3 regions of the Lysinibacillus sp. Y5S-8 genome follow, and region 3 is predicted to be linked to each of the others. Evidence: riboswitches for the same ligand, from Rfam matches in the RefSeq annotation. Region 3 holds a riboswitch; each other region holds the start of a gene.

The links. Region 3 has a riboswitch for lysine ahead of V6670_RS11055 (transporter substrate-binding domain-containing protein). Riboswitches for the same ligand answer to the same signal wherever they lie in the genome.
Region 1: another riboswitch for lysine. It lies ahead of V6670_RS01280 (amino acid permease); the one in region 3 lies ahead of V6670_RS11055 (transporter substrate-binding domain-containing protein).
Region 2: another riboswitch for lysine. It lies ahead of V6670_RS16450 (aspartate kinase); the one in region 3 lies ahead of V6670_RS11055 (transporter substrate-binding domain-containing protein).

Annotation. Positions count from the first base shown of each region.
Region 1 is NZ_CP145889.1:261,070-266,404, forward strand. It holds one part of gene V6670_RS01265 (IS3 family transposase) at 1-141, opposite strand, end outside; one part of gene V6670_RS01265 (IS3 family transposase) at 141-414, opposite strand; gene V6670_RS01270 (hypothetical protein) at 482-838, shown strand; gene V6670_RS01275 (MFS transporter) at 905-2,113, opposite strand; lysine riboswitch at 2,290-2,466, shown strand; gene V6670_RS01280 (amino acid permease) at 2,549-4,012, shown strand; gene V6670_RS01285 (Nramp family divalent metal transporter) at 4,206-5,335, opposite strand, start outside.
Region 2 is NZ_CP145889.1:3,370,301-3,375,635, forward strand. It holds gene sdhA (succinate dehydrogenase flavoprotein subunit) at 1-956, opposite strand, end outside; gene V6670_RS16440 (succinate dehydrogenase cytochrome b558 subunit) at 1,023-1,631, opposite strand; gene V6670_RS16445 (YslB family protein) at 1,904-2,338, shown strand; gene V6670_RS16450 (aspartate kinase) at 2,434-3,660, opposite strand; lysine riboswitch at 3,775-3,953, opposite strand; gene uvrC (excinuclease ABC subunit UvrC) at 4,063-5,335, opposite strand, start outside.
Region 3 is NZ_CP145889.1:2,277,855-2,283,189, reverse strand. It holds gene V6670_RS11075 (toxic anion resistance protein) at 1-102, shown strand, start outside; gene V6670_RS11070 (DUF6501 family protein) at 151-348, opposite strand; gene V6670_RS11065 (amino acid ABC transporter ATP-binding protein) at 613-1,344, opposite strand; gene V6670_RS11060 (amino acid ABC transporter permease) at 1,357-2,082, opposite strand; gene V6670_RS11055 (transporter substrate-binding domain-containing protein) at 2,253-3,110, opposite strand; lysine riboswitch at 3,229-3,415, opposite strand; gene odhB (2-oxoglutarate dehydrogenase complex dihydrolipoyllysine-residue succinyltransferase) at 3,758-5,017, opposite strand; gene V6670_RS11045 (2-oxoglutarate dehydrogenase E1 component) at 5,112-5,335, opposite strand, start outside.

The sequences.
Region 1 (5,335 bases), 2.0 Mb from region 3:
TTCGCCAACGGTAATAGGTAGCCCTCGCCACGCCCATATGTGCACAAATAGTTTGAATAGACATGGTTCCTTTTAATTCTTCTACGAGGTCTACGAATGCTTGTCCAACCACTTCCTCTCCAATTCTTTGTACTTTTTTAGTACTTCAATTTGTTGTTTTAAGAAACGAATTTCAGCTTGTAAACGTGCCTCCTCTGTATCGTATTCAGGACCTTTACCAAATGAATACTGTTTCCCAACCGGTTGTTGTAATCGTTGATGCTCTCCTTCACGATACCATTTCATCCACACTTTTAGTTGCGTATGATTTTTAATATTTAATGGCTCAAGCACTTCCTTCACTGGCACACCAGCTAACCTCATTTCAATCGCTTTCATTTTTATCTCAATTGGATAACTTACTCTTGTACCCATAGAAAAAACACCTCCACGTTGATTGTTTGGTATTCAATACCCGTTTTTCAACGAAAGGTGTTTTTATTTGTCTCATATTTTTAGGTCAGTGCGGGATGTCTCTGTACAAGAAGTAGAGCTTTATTTAGCTGTGGCACATGCAATTTCTGAGGATTATCTAGACCCATCATATTCAGTTCAAACTATGCAGGAGCTGTTAGATGTCAAATATTTATGGATGGATCACGAAGAGAATGATGAGCTGGAATGGGAGGAGGAAACGCCAAAGGGTTATGAGCAGAAAGCTTTTGTAAGCTATTATTATTTTAGTTATATACTCTTACAAGAGGCTGTTCCTATTTTTGCAGCAGTTATAGCTCACAACAAAGAAACAGCGGACCATCTTGCTGAACTGTTAACCTTACTACAGCAATTGGACAAATAAAACGTCTATACCTATATAGAAGTAAAGCAGATGGGGAACATGAGCAGTTATCCCATCTGCTTTATTTTAATGGACATATTCGTCTTTAGAAGCTCTCATTGAGCAAAAGAAAAGAATGGTCGCCACAACTACAAAGAGCCAACCAGCAATATTCCAGCCACCCAATAAATCATGTAAGTAGCCAAAAAGAATAGGGCCAATGGCGGCAAATAAATAACCTAATGATTGTGCAAAGCCTGATAAATCTGCTGCCTCAAATGCCGTGCGTGTACGAAGTGTAAAGAACATCATCGCTAAGGCAAATGAAGAACCTCCTGCTAAACCTAAAAGAATCATCCACAGTACCCCAAGACTTGTCCACTCCATGACAACTCCAATAAAGCCTATTAAATAGAAGAATGTAAACATCACTACAAGATGTCTTTGAGAAGCCATTTTACTTGCAATGATAGGCACAGCCAATGCCATTGGTACTTGTGAAAATTGCATGATAGAAAACATCCAGCCAGCTTTGTCAGGAGCCAATCCCTGGGCGATATAGATTTCAGGAATCCAAGCAGCTGTCGTATAAAATAATAAAGACTGTAACCCCATTGCACCTGTGACAGCCCAAGTAACAGGAGACTTCCATAAGGGTGTACCTGTTATTTTAGAGGTAGTGGCAGGCTCAGGTTTATTTGATTTCAATTGAGGTATCCAAATTAAAATCGTTACGACCACTAGTACAAGTGCAATGGACAGTGCTCCTTGCCAGCCAAATGATGAATTGGCTATAGGATAGCTAATACCTGCGCCAAGCCCAGCCGTTAAGTTCATTGACATGGTGAAAAAAGCCATTAATAAACCAACATGGTATGGAAATTTTAATTTTAATAATCCTGGAATCAGCACATTTCCAAATGATATGGCTACGCCGATGAGTACAGTACCAAATACAAGTAACCCCGTTGTACCAAGGGAACGTAGAACAATCCCCAAGGCTAATAAAATAGTGGATAAAAATAGTGTTAGCTCAAGCCCTAGTTTGCGTGCTACAATGGGCGCAAATGGTGAGATGGTAGCAAAAGCGAGCAATGGAATCGTTGTTAGAAAGCCTGCAAGTACATTAGAAATACCAAGATCGTCACGGATAAATGATATAATAGGGCCAACAACAGTTAGTGGCATTCTTAATGTAGAGGCTATAAAGATAACTCCGAAGACTAAAAGTAAGGTTGTTCCCTTCCAGCTAATTTTTTTACTCGGAAAACTAGCGGAATGATCATTTGTAGTCAAAATAATTCCCCCTGTTCGTAACCATTCTAATTGAACTACTATAACACTTTAACAAACCAATAAAAATAGTAGAAGATTCACAAAATACAGAACATTTATTGTTATATTGAAATGTCAAAGGTCTTATGCTAATATAATAAGCATCATAAATTTAATAATTATATGCCTCATGTTTGTATTGAGGTAGAGGTCGCGATATTTATAAGTATGCTAATGGAAATGACAAGCATTGATGAAATTAGCTGAAAGGGAATATTGCCGAAGTGTGAGGGGACTTGAAAACCTCATGCTGGGGCTGTCTCCGAAAGGAACAGAACTGTCACGTTTGCACAACGTGTTGAGCTATCATTTAGGAAAAACTGAGGATTAACTTAGCCATCACAGTGTATATGTGATGGCATTTTTTTGCCTCGTAAATAGGAAGGAAGCTATATCGTGAGTGAAATAAAAGTAAATCAGCTCGGACATAAAGCGCCAAAGCTGAAAAAAGAATTGAAAAGCCGTCATATCACAATGATTTCTTTAGGCGGTACAATTGGTACGGGACTATTTTTAGCCAGTGGTGGTGCCATTGCACAAGCTGGACCTGGTGGTGCATTGCTTGCCTACGCCCTAATTGGTATTATGGTGTACTTTTTAATGACAAGCTTAGGGGAAATGGCTGCCTATATGCCATCATCCGGTTCATTTAGTACGTATGCAACAAAATTTGTAGATCCAGCACTAGGCTTTGCATTAGGCTGGAACTATTGGTATAACTGGGCAATCACTATTGCAGCAGAAATTGCAGCAGTATCCTTAATTATGAAATATTGGTTCCCTGATAGTTCATCAGCCCTTTGGACAGTATTATTTATTGCTGTTGTACTGTCATTTAATTTGCTTTCTGTAAAGAGCTATGGAGAAAGTGAATATTGGTTTGCGATGATTAAAGTAGTGACAGTCATTGTTTTTATTATTATCAGTTTATTAATGATTTTTGGTATTTTAGGTGGACAGGCCCCTGTAGGCTTTACTAATTTCTTTATTAGTGATGGACCATTTCACGGTGGCTTCCTAGCTACATTTGGCATTTTTCTAGCAGCCGGATTTTCATTCCAAGGAACAGAGTTACTTGGGATTACAGCAGGTGAAACAGACGATCCAGGAAAAAATATTCCAAAGGCTGTTAAATCCGTATTCTGGCGTATTCTTTTGTTTTATATTTTAGCAATTGGTGCAATCGGAATGTTGATTCCATTTACAGATGAACGCTTATTATCAGAAGATATCGCAGTATCACCGTTTACATTAGTGTTTGACCGCTTAGGTATTGCCTTTGCAGCTTCGTTAATGAATGCCATTATTTTAACGGCTATGCTGTCAGCTGGAAATTCAGGGCTTTATGCATCATCACGTATGCTATGGCAATTAGCAGTGGATGGACATGCGCCTAAGTTCTTCACAAAGCTAAGTCGTCGAGGAATACCAATTTATGCATTGATGGCAACATTAGCTGTAGGTTGTTTAGCTTTTTTAGCGTCTTTCTTTGGTGATGGCGTTGTTTATATTTGGCTGTTAAATGCCTCTGGTATGTCTGGTTTTATTGCATGGCTAGGTATTGCCTTTAGTCATTATCGCTTCCGTCGTGCATTTGAAGTACAGGGCCTAGATCCAAAGCTATTACCTTATAGAGCAAAATTGTACCCGTTTGGACCACTATTTGCCTTTACTGTTTGTATGATTGTGGTCATTGGGCAAAATTACACGGCCTTTACGGGAGACCAAATTGATTGGTATGGGATATTAGTTTCTTATGTTGGAATCCCACTATTTTTACTGTTATGGTTTGGCTACAAAATCAAGCACAAAACAAAAATGCTTTCACTTCAAGAATGTGATTTAAAAGTGGAAGATTAAATAGTAGGGCTGTTCTGTAAACTAATGAATGATTGGTTTATGGGACAGCTTTTTTATGTCTTAACCGTCGTTAAAAATATCAAAAAATAATATCACATATATAGTAATATTAGTATTTACTAACTAGCCATTCGAAAGTCGATGTCTAATCAAATAAAAACCAGGTACCCATTCTCGAGTACCTGGTTTTTTATTATCCAAATATTGTTTCCCACAGTAAGTAAATATTTAATGTCACAACGATGACAACAACAAACCAACCTAAAAAAGTTGTAATACGGTGATTGACTAAACTGCCCATGATGTTTTGTTTGCTTGTAAACATAACAAGAGGGACAAGAGCAAATGCAATACCGAAAGATAAAACGACCTGACTTAGAACGAGCGCATAGGTTGCATTCACGCCTAATGCAATAATGACTAGAGGCGGCACCATAGTAATCGCTCTACGTAAATAAAGTGGTATTTTTCTTTGAATGAACCCTTGCATGACTACATCACCTGCTAACGTCCCGACAGAGGAGCTAGCTAGCCCGGCAATAAGTAAACCAAGACCAAATGAAATGGCAGCCATTGGGCCGAGCGCATCTTTTAAGCCATTATAGGCAACATCTAAATCTTCTACAACCACGCCTTGTGTGTGGAAGACTGCTGCAGCAATGATCAGCATGCTCATATTAATCGCCCCGGCAATTATCATAGCGATGATAATATCGATAAATTCAAAACGGAAAATACGTTTTTTTTCATTTTCATTCCGACCAACAATACGACTTTGCGTTAACGATGAATGTAAGTAAATAGCATGAGGCATGACAGTTGCTCCTAAAATACCTGTTGCTAATAATAGTGAATCTACACCTTCAAACTGTGGTGTGAACATGCCAATCGCTACTTCGCCCCATTCTGGCTGTGCTAAAAATGTTTGGAAAGCAAATGCTAAGACAACAATTAACACCATGCCCGAAATACCGGCTTCAAAGGCTCTAAATCCTCTTCTTTGAAGTTCTAAAATAGCAAATGAACCAACTGCCGTAATTAATGCTGCGGGAAGCATAGGGATATTGAAGAGCAAGTAAAGCCCTAATGCTGCACCAATAAATTCAGCGAGATCTGTAGCAATGATGACCAATTCAGCCTGTATCCATAAAAAGATGGATGTTTTTTTAGAAAAATGCTCGCGTGCTACTTCAGGCAAGTTTTTACCTGTCGCAATTCCAAGCTTGGCAGATAAGGATTGAATTAACACGGCCATTAAATTAGAAAAGGCTATAACCCAAAGTAGCAGGTAGCCATATTGAGAGCCTGCTGTAATATTTGTAG
Region 2 (5,335 bases), 1.1 Mb from region 3:
TGTGGATCTTTATGAGAAAGATCTAGGTATACCATGTTCTCGCCATTAATACCAAGTTTTTGGTTTACACAGACATCAAAAATTTCACGTGTTGCAATATCACGTGGTACTAAGTTACCATAAGCTGGGTATTTTTCTTCTAAGAAGTACCAAGGTTTACCGTCTTTATAAGTCCAAATACGACCACCTTCACCACGAGCTGATTCTGACATTAGACGGTTTTTGTCATCTCCAGGAATCGCTGTTGGGTGAATTTGAATGAATTCGCCATTCGCATATGAAGCACCTTGTTGATAAACGATAGAAGCAGCAGAACCTGTGTTAATAACAGAGTTTGTTGTTTTACCGAAGATAATCCCAGGGCCACCAGTCGCCATAATAACAGCGTCTGCACGGAATGATTTAATTTCTTCTGTACGCATATCTTGCGCTACGATACCACGGCAAACGCCGTCATCATCGATGATAACACCAAGGAATTCCCAGTGCTCATATTTATTTACTAAACCAGCTACTTCATGAGAACGAACTTGCTCATCTAGCGCATATAGTAATTGTTGACCAGTTGTTGCACCAGAGAAAGCTGTACGGTGCATTAAAGTACCACCAAAACGACGGAAATCTAAAAGTCCTTCTGGTGTACGGTTGAACATAACACCCATACGGTCCATTAAGTGGATAATGCCAGGTGCTGCGTCACACATACCTTTTACTGGTGGTTGGTTCGCTAAGAAGTCCCCACCATATACTGTATCATCAAAGTGAATCCATGGAGAATCCCCTTCACCTTTTGTATTTACCGCACCATTAATTCCGCCTTGCGCACAAACAGAGTGTGAGCGTTTTACAGGAACTAATGAGAATAAATCAACTTCAGTACCAACTTCAGCTGCTTTAATCGTTGCCATCAGACCGGCAAGACCACCGCCGACAACAATTATTTTGCTTTTCGCCATGATTATTTCTCACTCCTCTTAAAAAATTGCAATGATTGCTGTTACTCTATCGTAGCTTCTATTGAATTATACGAAAGCTAAAATAGCAGCCACACCAACTACACTTAGAATTACGAAAATAATGTTTGTTACGTAAGTAGCAATCTTTTGAGACTGAGGAGATTGTGTAATACCCCAGCTTACTAGGAATGCCCATAAACCGTTAGATAAGTGGAAAGTTGCTGATAAAATACCAACAATGTAGAATCCAAGCATGAATGGATTAGCAACGATATTCGCCATCATGTCGTAATCAACGTGTGTGCCAAGTGCTTTTTGAATACGAGTTTGGAAAATATGCCATGCAATGAAAATCACTAGGAATACACCAGTGAAACGTTGTAAAGAGAACATCCAGTTACGGTATGTGCTGAAACGTCCTGTGTTTGGTGTAGCAGTGAATGCAATGTAGACACCATAGAATGCGTGGAACATTAATGGAATATAGATGACAATCCATTCAACTAGGATAAGGAATGGAATCTTTTCCATTACTGCGGTAGCATCATTGTAACTTTCTGCCCCGCCTGTTGCTGTAAAGTTAATGAACAGGTGCATCGTTAAAAACAGACCTACTGGAATGATACCAAGTAGAGAATGTAAGCGACGCCATAAAAACTCTCGATCTTTCGACAAGACTGTTACCCCCCTTAGTACTTAAAATAGCACAACAAAAGAAGTCATCATTTTGTAAATGATACTTCATTGACTGTGTATTTCATCATGGTACAATATTATGACATGTTTATTGTACTCTCAAGAGCTACGAGCGTCAAGGCAACTCGGAGTTTTTCATAGAGCTTATTAAAGAACTAATCTAGTACATGATGCGTTGTTTTTTCTCGAAAAATCTATCATTACTTTATTACTGTTGAATTTTAAGAAAATTCTAAGAAAGAAGGATAACAATGTTAAACACTCCATCTCCTACAATTTCATCATTTGGTTATGAGCTCATTCGCGATCATATTCTATCTTCTATCCTTGGTAAACATGAGAATGATGTCCTTTATTGGGCAGGTAAAGAGCTTGCTCGCAAGTTCCCATGCAAAAGTCAAGACGAACTTATCGCATTTTTCGCAGATGCCTGCTGGGGTACACTAGAGCTCATGAAGGAATCAAAGGATGGTCGCATTTTCCAATTGACAAATGACCCTGAAATATTGCAAATCAAACAACGAAGCTTTAGACTGGAAGCAGGATTTATAGCAGAGCAAATTCAATTAGCTAAAGGCTACCTTACAGAATGCTATGATGAAAAGCGAGAAAAGCAGCACTATGTCATGTTTACAGTCAAATGGGATGTCAAGGAACGTATTATGAATACCATTCCTACTGAATAATGAAAAGGATTGTCTCCCTATTCAACGGGATGACAATCCTTCTTTTTTCTTCCTTTAATTTCGGACTATTACATAAAATACTGTTTCTTCTATTATTATATATAAAGTGCTTGCTCTAAATTGAATTCATCATGCAAGGCATTTGCTGCACGAATCATATCATCCTGTGGTACAACAACAGACACTTTTATTTCAGACGTACTAACCATTTTTATAGGAATATCTTCACGACGTAATCGATCAAACATGCGAGCAGCAACACCTGGATTAGAGGCCATACCTGAACCAATGATAGAAACCTTCGCCAATCCTATTTCAAAGTCAGCAAAACTAAAGCCAAGTGACAATTTACTATCTTCTAGAACACGCAATGTTTCCGCAAATTCCTCTTTTAAAATGGAAAAAGACACAGTTGGTTTTAAGCCATCAATGATTGCCTGTACAATAATATCTACATTAATGCGGTTTTCTGCAAGGATTGTAAACATATCTGCCAATGCACCATCGGCATACGCATCATACCCCACTGTTAAACGGATAATATCTGACTCAAAGGCTACACCACGGACAACTAAATTTTTCTCCATTTCCACTTCCTCCTTCAATAAAGTACCTACTGACTCTACTAAGCTAGAGCGTATAATAACGGGCATTTGAAATTTTTTTGCTAACTCCACTGCACGAGGATGAATAACATGTGATCCTAAATTAGATAACTCCAGCATTTCATCATAGGAGATTTCCTGCAGCTTTTGAGCTTTGCTGACATAGCGTGGATCTGCTGTATAAACACCGTCAACATTTGTATACATATCAGTTCGCTCTGCTTCCAATGCTACAGCGAGTGCTATAGCTGTTGTTTCAGCTCCGCCTTTGCCAAGTGTAGTAATATTTTGTTCCTCATCAATACCCTGTTCTCCAGCAATCACTACAATTTGTCCCTGTACAAGATGTTCTTCAATACGACTGTCATCGATATAGTCGATACGTGCATGACGATACTTACAATCTGTATGTATACCTGCTTGCCATCCAGTTAAGGACACTGCCTCATAGCCCGCTTCTTGTAATGCGATGGCAAATAAAGCGCTGGATAATTGAGAGCCCGTAGACACGACTGCAGCTAATTCCCGTTTGGGCACTTCGTCCGTTAGTTGATGTACCATCGTTTGCACATCTTTCGTTGTGTGTCCCATTGCTGCAACGACCACGACTACATCGAAGCCTCTGTCCTTTTCAGCAATCGCCTTCCTTGCTGCCTCTTGGATTTGTTCAGTAGAAGCTAGTGCAGCCCCTCCAAACTTCATCATTATTTTAGCCATTTCTTGCGTTCTCCTTTCCAGTCCATATATTTCACCTGCTTCTAAAAAACTAAAAGGCAGCCTCCACATAACGTGAAAGCTGCCTATAACATGTACAATGATCGTAACTTGTGCATGTGTGATAGCTCTCCGAAACTTTTAGAATCGACAATCTTACATTTCTTAAATGTAAAACCAGTACAACAAAGGAAACAACAATGCTGTACTTCGGCAAGCTTCCCTTTCACACACGATCTCTGGACTTGTTCATCCTCCATTGTGTTACTCTTGAATCTTGCACCTCTATCATCACCATAAAGTGAATGTATTCAATTGGTTTAACGCTGGCGTTAACATGCTAGCCACACCAGTTCGCTATTCATCACATTGACGAACAATGTTATTTACAACCTTAGCACATGTCTATTCCTTTGACAATGACTCTTGCTGAAAATAGCTATAAATTTGGCTCGCTAAATTAGCAGGTATTCCTGCCTCCTGCAAAGCTAGCTCGCTTGCCTCTCGAATTTTCTTAACTGAACCAAAATGTTTGAGCAACTGCTGCTTGCGTTTTGGCCCCACACCTTCAATATGGTCTAACACCGATTGAATAGCATGCTTCTCATGCTGTTGGCGCAAGAAGGTAATAGCAAAGCGGTGAACTTCGTCCTGAATTCGTTGCAATAAATAAAAGCCATCACTAGTACGCTTTAAGGCAATTACTTCTGGTGGATCACCAAACAATAGCTGCGATGTATTATGCTTATCATCTTTTGCTAAACCAGCAATCGGTATAACAAGTCCAAGCTCATCTTCTAGTACTTCACGGGCGACTTCCATTTGCCCCTTGCCACCATCAATTAAGACTAAATCTGGCAATGGCAAGCCTTCCTTTAAGACACGCGAATATCGCCGACGTATAACCTCTTGCATCGCACCGTAATCATCATGCTTTGCAGCCGTACGCGTTTTGTATTTACGATATTCCTTTTTCGCAGGCTTTCCATCAATGAAGACAACCATAGCTGATACAGCATCCGTGCCATGCATATGACTATTGTCAAATGCCTCAATTCGTAATGGCGTTGAAATACCTATTGCTTCACCAAGTGCCTCACAAGCACCAATTGTCCGTTCTTCCTGCCGTTCAATTAGCTGGAATTTAGCTGCCACAGCAATTTCAGCATTTTTAGTTGCTAATTCAACCAATTCCCTCTTTTGACCTCTTTTTGGTGTGAGAACTTTAAGCTCTAATAACTCCGTTAAGATGGCTGCATCAATTGCTTGTGGAATAAAAATTTCTTTCGGCTTAATATGCTCTGGTTTTTCATAAAAGCGGCCAACAAATGTTAAAAACTCTTCCTCAGCATCTTGATAGATTGGGAAAACCGAGACATCACGCTCAATCAGCTTTCCTTGGCGAACAAAGAAAACTTGCACACACATCCAGCCTTTTTCGACGGCATAGCCAAATACATCGCGGTTCGTTGTATCACTTGATACTATTTTTTGTTTCTGCATGACCGTATCAATATGTGCAATCTGATCGCGAAACTCTTTCGCTCGTTCAAATTCTAAGCTTTCAGCAGCTGCAAGCATTTTAACTTCAAGCTCTTTTTTGACTGCCTCGACACCACCATTTAAAAACTTCGTCATATCTTCAATCATCTCTTGATAAACTTGACCATTAATTTCT
Region 3 (5,335 bases):
CAAACCGCGATTAAAGATGTGTTTGCCCTGCATACAGCAACTGAACAAGAAAAACAACAGCTACAAGATGTGGCAGGTGCCAGAGGCTATCAGCGCGATTAACAAAAAAAGGGGTGGCTCAGCACATAATCTGAACCACCCTGTTTTATGTTATTCAAAATAATCTTTATAGTAGCCACCGACATTACCTGTATTATCGATGATAAAAATGAACTCTTCTGTTTCATTTTTTACTTCATATTCTTTCCCTACTGTTAATACATTGGACACTAAGTATTTTGATGCATTTGTATGTTTGCAAGTTATCGTGCGTAGTGTTGGCGCATCTTTCCATTTTAAATGTAACATATTCTCTCTACCTCTCTTTACTAGCCTAAGCTAATGTCTATTGCTTATTTTATAATATTTTTGGGCTTTTGTGGAGAAAAAAGAAAGACTATAGCTATTCTATCCAAAAAAAATGACTATTTGAGGTGTTATGATGAGTTTTGGTGGTGTACCGCAATGGTTTTTTATTATTGCTGTAGCATTTGCAATCTGCTTTGTTCTTTATGCAGAATGGAATTCTAGAAAATAAGTGAGTCCAGTAAATCGGACTCACTTTTTTTATGCTTATTTTAATGTCCGCTTTAAAAATTCTTTTGTCCGTTCATGCTGAGGGTTTACTAATACTTGTGATGGTGGGCCTTCCTCGACAATGATGCCTTTATCCATAAAGACGACACGATCTGCCACCTCTTTGGCAAACTCCATCTCATGTGTCACGATTAACATTGTATTTCCCTCAGTAGCTAACTGTCGCATCACCTTTAATACCTCACCGACCATTTCTGGGTCTAATGCCGATGTCGGTTCATCAAATAGCATGACATCTGGATTCATTGATAATGCTCGAGCGATAGCCACACGCTGCTTTTGCCCCCCTGAAAGCTGACGAGGCTTGGCGTTCACAAATTGATCCATACCAACGATATTCAAATATTTAAGCGCCGTTTCTTCTGCTTCTTTCTTTGATCGCTTCAATACTTTGATTTGGCCCACTGTGCAATTGTTTAACACATTGTGATTGTTAAATAAATTGAATTGCTGGAATACCATTCCTAGATGTGTACGATATTCTTGAATATTGTGCTTATCATCTAAAATATCTTCCCCTTTATAAATAATTTGACCACCACTTGGCGTTTCTAATAAATTGATGCAACGAAGTAATGTCGATTTACCAGAACCAGAAGAGCCAATTAAACAAACGACTTCGCCTTTTTCTACTTGGAAATTTACATCTTTTAACACTTGGTTACGTCCAAATGATTTACTTAAATGTTCAATCTTAATCACTGCCATTTGTGCGTCCCCCTATACAGCTTCTTTTTGTTCTTTTTGATAGGCATCAGGTCCATCTAGACGTTTTTCAACATAGAGAAGGATGCGAGATGCGGTAAATGTCATGATAAAATAAAGAATACATGCGACAAAGAATGATTCAAAATAACGGAAGTTGTTACCTGAAATTGATTTTGTTTGGAAGAATAATTCCGTTACCCCAATGACATTTAAGACGGCTGTATCTTTAATATTCATAATTAATTGGTTACCTGTCGCTGGTAAGACATTACGTGCTACTTGTGGTAAAACAACATGCAGCATGATTTGGAAGTGATTCATACCAATTGCCGATGCTGCCTCGTATTGACCATTATCAATCGAGACAATACCACCTCGAACAATTTCTGCCATATAGGCCCCTGTGTTAAGGGAAACGACTAAAATACCTGCTGTAATAAAATGCATATCGATACCAAATGCGATATCTAGTCCGTAGTAGACTACCATAGCCTGTACAATCATTGGTGTACCACGGAAAAATTCAACATAGCATGTCAGGATAAAATTAATAAGCTTTAAGCTATAAAATTTTAAACCTTTTTTACGAACTGGAATCGTATGCATAATTCCAATGAAAAATCCGATGAATGCACCAATAATTGTACTAATAATCGAAATCAGTAACGTATAATACGCACCTCGTAAAAACATTTGCCAGTTGTTTTCAATAATTGAAAGTATCCATTCAAGACTCATGATGTTCCTCCTAACAATGTCATGTTGCTTGCTTATTTCCTTCGTGTCCTAGCTATTTCTACTATTCTATGATTTGTTACGCTAGGACATTATCATTATGTAGAGAGGTTCTCATTTTGATAATGATGAAATGATCATGCACGGACCAGCAACTAGCCCGTGCCTTGTCATTATTGTGCTGCTGGTTGTTGAGAAATCGCTTCTTCCATAATAGCTTGACGATCGTCTTCCGAAATACCTTTTAGGATTTCGTTGATTTTTTCACGGTTTGCATCGTCTTTACGTAAGCCTACAGCAATCGAAGTATTGGAAAGATCCGTATCAAAGCCTTCTTCAAATGCAACATATGTGAACTTATCGTTGGCAGCAGCAGCGGAAATACCTTCTGGACGTTCTGCTACATAGCCATCAATTTTGCCAGCCTCTAAAGCGACACGCATTGAGGGGAAGCTTTCCATTGCTGTTTGTTTTTCTACACCGTTAATTTGATCAATAACGTTATAGTTCGATGTATTTAATTGTGAAGTAATTTTAGCACCAGAGAAATCTTGAATCGATTTTGCATTTTCATACTTGCTACCTTTCTTAATAACCATAACGAAATCAGAAGTATAGTAGTTTTCTGTAAAATCAATCGTTTTCTTACGCTCTTCAGTTGGTGACATACCCGCGATAATGGCATCAATTTTGTTAGATTGTAGCGCTGGTACTAATCCATCCCATTCCATTTTGACAATGACTAGCTCTTTGCCTAAGCCTTCAGCAATTTTTTTTGCCATTTGGACATCGTAGCCGCCTGCATACTCTGCATTATCAGCAATTTTCACTGCACCATTAGCATCACCTTGCTGTGTCCAGTTAAATGGTGGATAGCCAGCCTCCATTCCGATTCGGAATTCACCGCCACTTGCTTCCTTGTCAGCACCAGCATCACCTGAACCGCCATCCTTTTTGTCGCTAGTGCCACATGCAGCTAGCACAATTGCTGTCATGATAGAGATCATTACTAACAACCATTTTCTTTTCATAAAAAACTCCCCTTTTCTGTAAAAAAATAAGACAACTGTAATAAAAAAGACCTAAGTATATTGAACTTAGGTCTTACCTTGTATGACAGTTGCCCAAATCCTCACTATAATTTCCATTTTCCGAGATAGCACAACCTAGTAAATCTGGAAATCCATTTACTAGGACAGTCCTGCACTTATTCACTGCAGACCCAGCATAAAAGTACGAGCTCCTTTTATACTTCGGCGATATTTCCTTCTTCATTGCGTCTTCGCTTGCTTGAACTCAACAATGAACTAATAAATACCGCGCCTCTACCTCACTGGTAAACGTTAGTGAGGTTTGTTTATTTAATTGATATTTAGATACTACTATAAAACTAGTACACTCGTCAAGACAGTTTTAACATTTTTCTGACTAATGACAATATTAGGATATTGTTCGTTCTCTATTCATTTTAAATCGTTAAGCTTCCATCGATATTTCTGAAAATTACAACAAATTTTTATTATAGAGTATGTGCTCTATGTGAGAAAAGTTGTGTTTATTTCTTTTTTGCTCCTCTAAACGATATAACATTAGTACTCTTTCAAACATAGAATCGGTCAAAATCTTTCGTCATGCATAAAAAAACCCTGCTGAACATTGTTCGCAGGGTTGAATGGCATTATGAATTTAATAGTAAATCTTCAGGATTTTCGATTAATTCTTTAACTGTTTTTAAGAATCCTACAGAATCTTTTCCATCGATGATACGGTGATCGTAAGAAAGTGCTACATACATCATTGGACGGATTTGAACTTCACCATTTACTGCAACTGGACGGTTAACAATTGAGTGCATACCTAAAATACCAGCTTGCGTACCGTTCATAATAGGAGTTGACATTAATGAACCGAATACACCACCATTTGTGATTGTGAATGATCCACCAGCCATGTCATTTAAGCCTAATTTTTTATCACGAGCTTTTGTCGCTAAGTTAGCGATATCTTTTTCGATTTCTGCAAAGTTTTTGCTGTTTGCATCGCGTACAACTGGTACAACTAAACCTTCTTCAGTTGATACAGCAATACCGATATCAAAGAAGTTATTTAAATGAATTTCATCGCCAGAGATTTGAGCGTTTACGTATGGGTATTTTTTTAGTGCCGCAACAACAGCTTTTGTGAAGAATGACATGAAACCAAGTTTGATGTCGTTTGCTTTTACAAACTCTTCTTGTTTACGTTTACGAAGTGCCATGATATTTGTCATGTCAATTTCGTTAAATGTTGTTAACATTGCTGTTGATTGTTTCACTTCTAATAAACGTTTGGCAATTGTTTGGCGACGACGGCTCATTTTTTCAATTGTTACACGGTCAGAATTAGCTGCTGGTGTAAATACTACTGGGCCACCTGAAGTTGCTACTGATGTAGGTGCTGCTACTGGTGCTACAGCTGGAGCTGTACCATGAGCTGCTACATCTTGTACACGTACACGTCCTTGTGGATCTACTGGAGATACTGCTGCAAGGTTGATACCTTTTTCACGAGCAAGACGACGTGCTGCTGGAGATGCGATTACTCGCTCACCAGACGTTTCTTCTACAACTGGAGCAGATGCTACTGGTGCAGATGCTGCTTGTGGCGCTGCTGGAGCCGGAGCTGCTTCAGCTGGAGCCGCTGCTGGTGCAGGTGCTGCGCCTTCGCCTGCTTCTACTACTGCGATAACTTGACCAACTAGTACAGTATCGCCTTCTTCAGCTAAAATTTGTGTTAATACACCTGCTTCTTCAGAAATGATTTCAGCGTTTACTTTATCTGTTTCAAGTTCAACGATGAATTCACCTTTTTCAACGCGATCGCCCACTTTTTTTACCCACTGTGCGATACTACCTTCTGTAATCGATTCTGCTAATTCAGGGACTTTAATTTCAGCCACTTTCATTTCCTCCTTTGATTAACGTGCATGACGCACATAAAAGGGCTACTGCTTAAGGGCAAGTAGCCCGGTTTTTTCAAAAATTTATATGTGATTATTTAACCTTCACTGGCTCAGCAACTGCCGCTTCAATTAATGCTGCTTGTGCTGCTTTATGAGAATCTGCATCCCCTTCAGAAGTTGAGCTCATTGCAGGACGACCTACATAGCGAAGTTTTTTACCTTCTGAAAGTTCATATAATGTTTCTAATGCATAATTCCATGAGCCTTGGTTTTTAGGTTCTTCTTGTACCCAAACAATTTCTTTCACATTTGGAT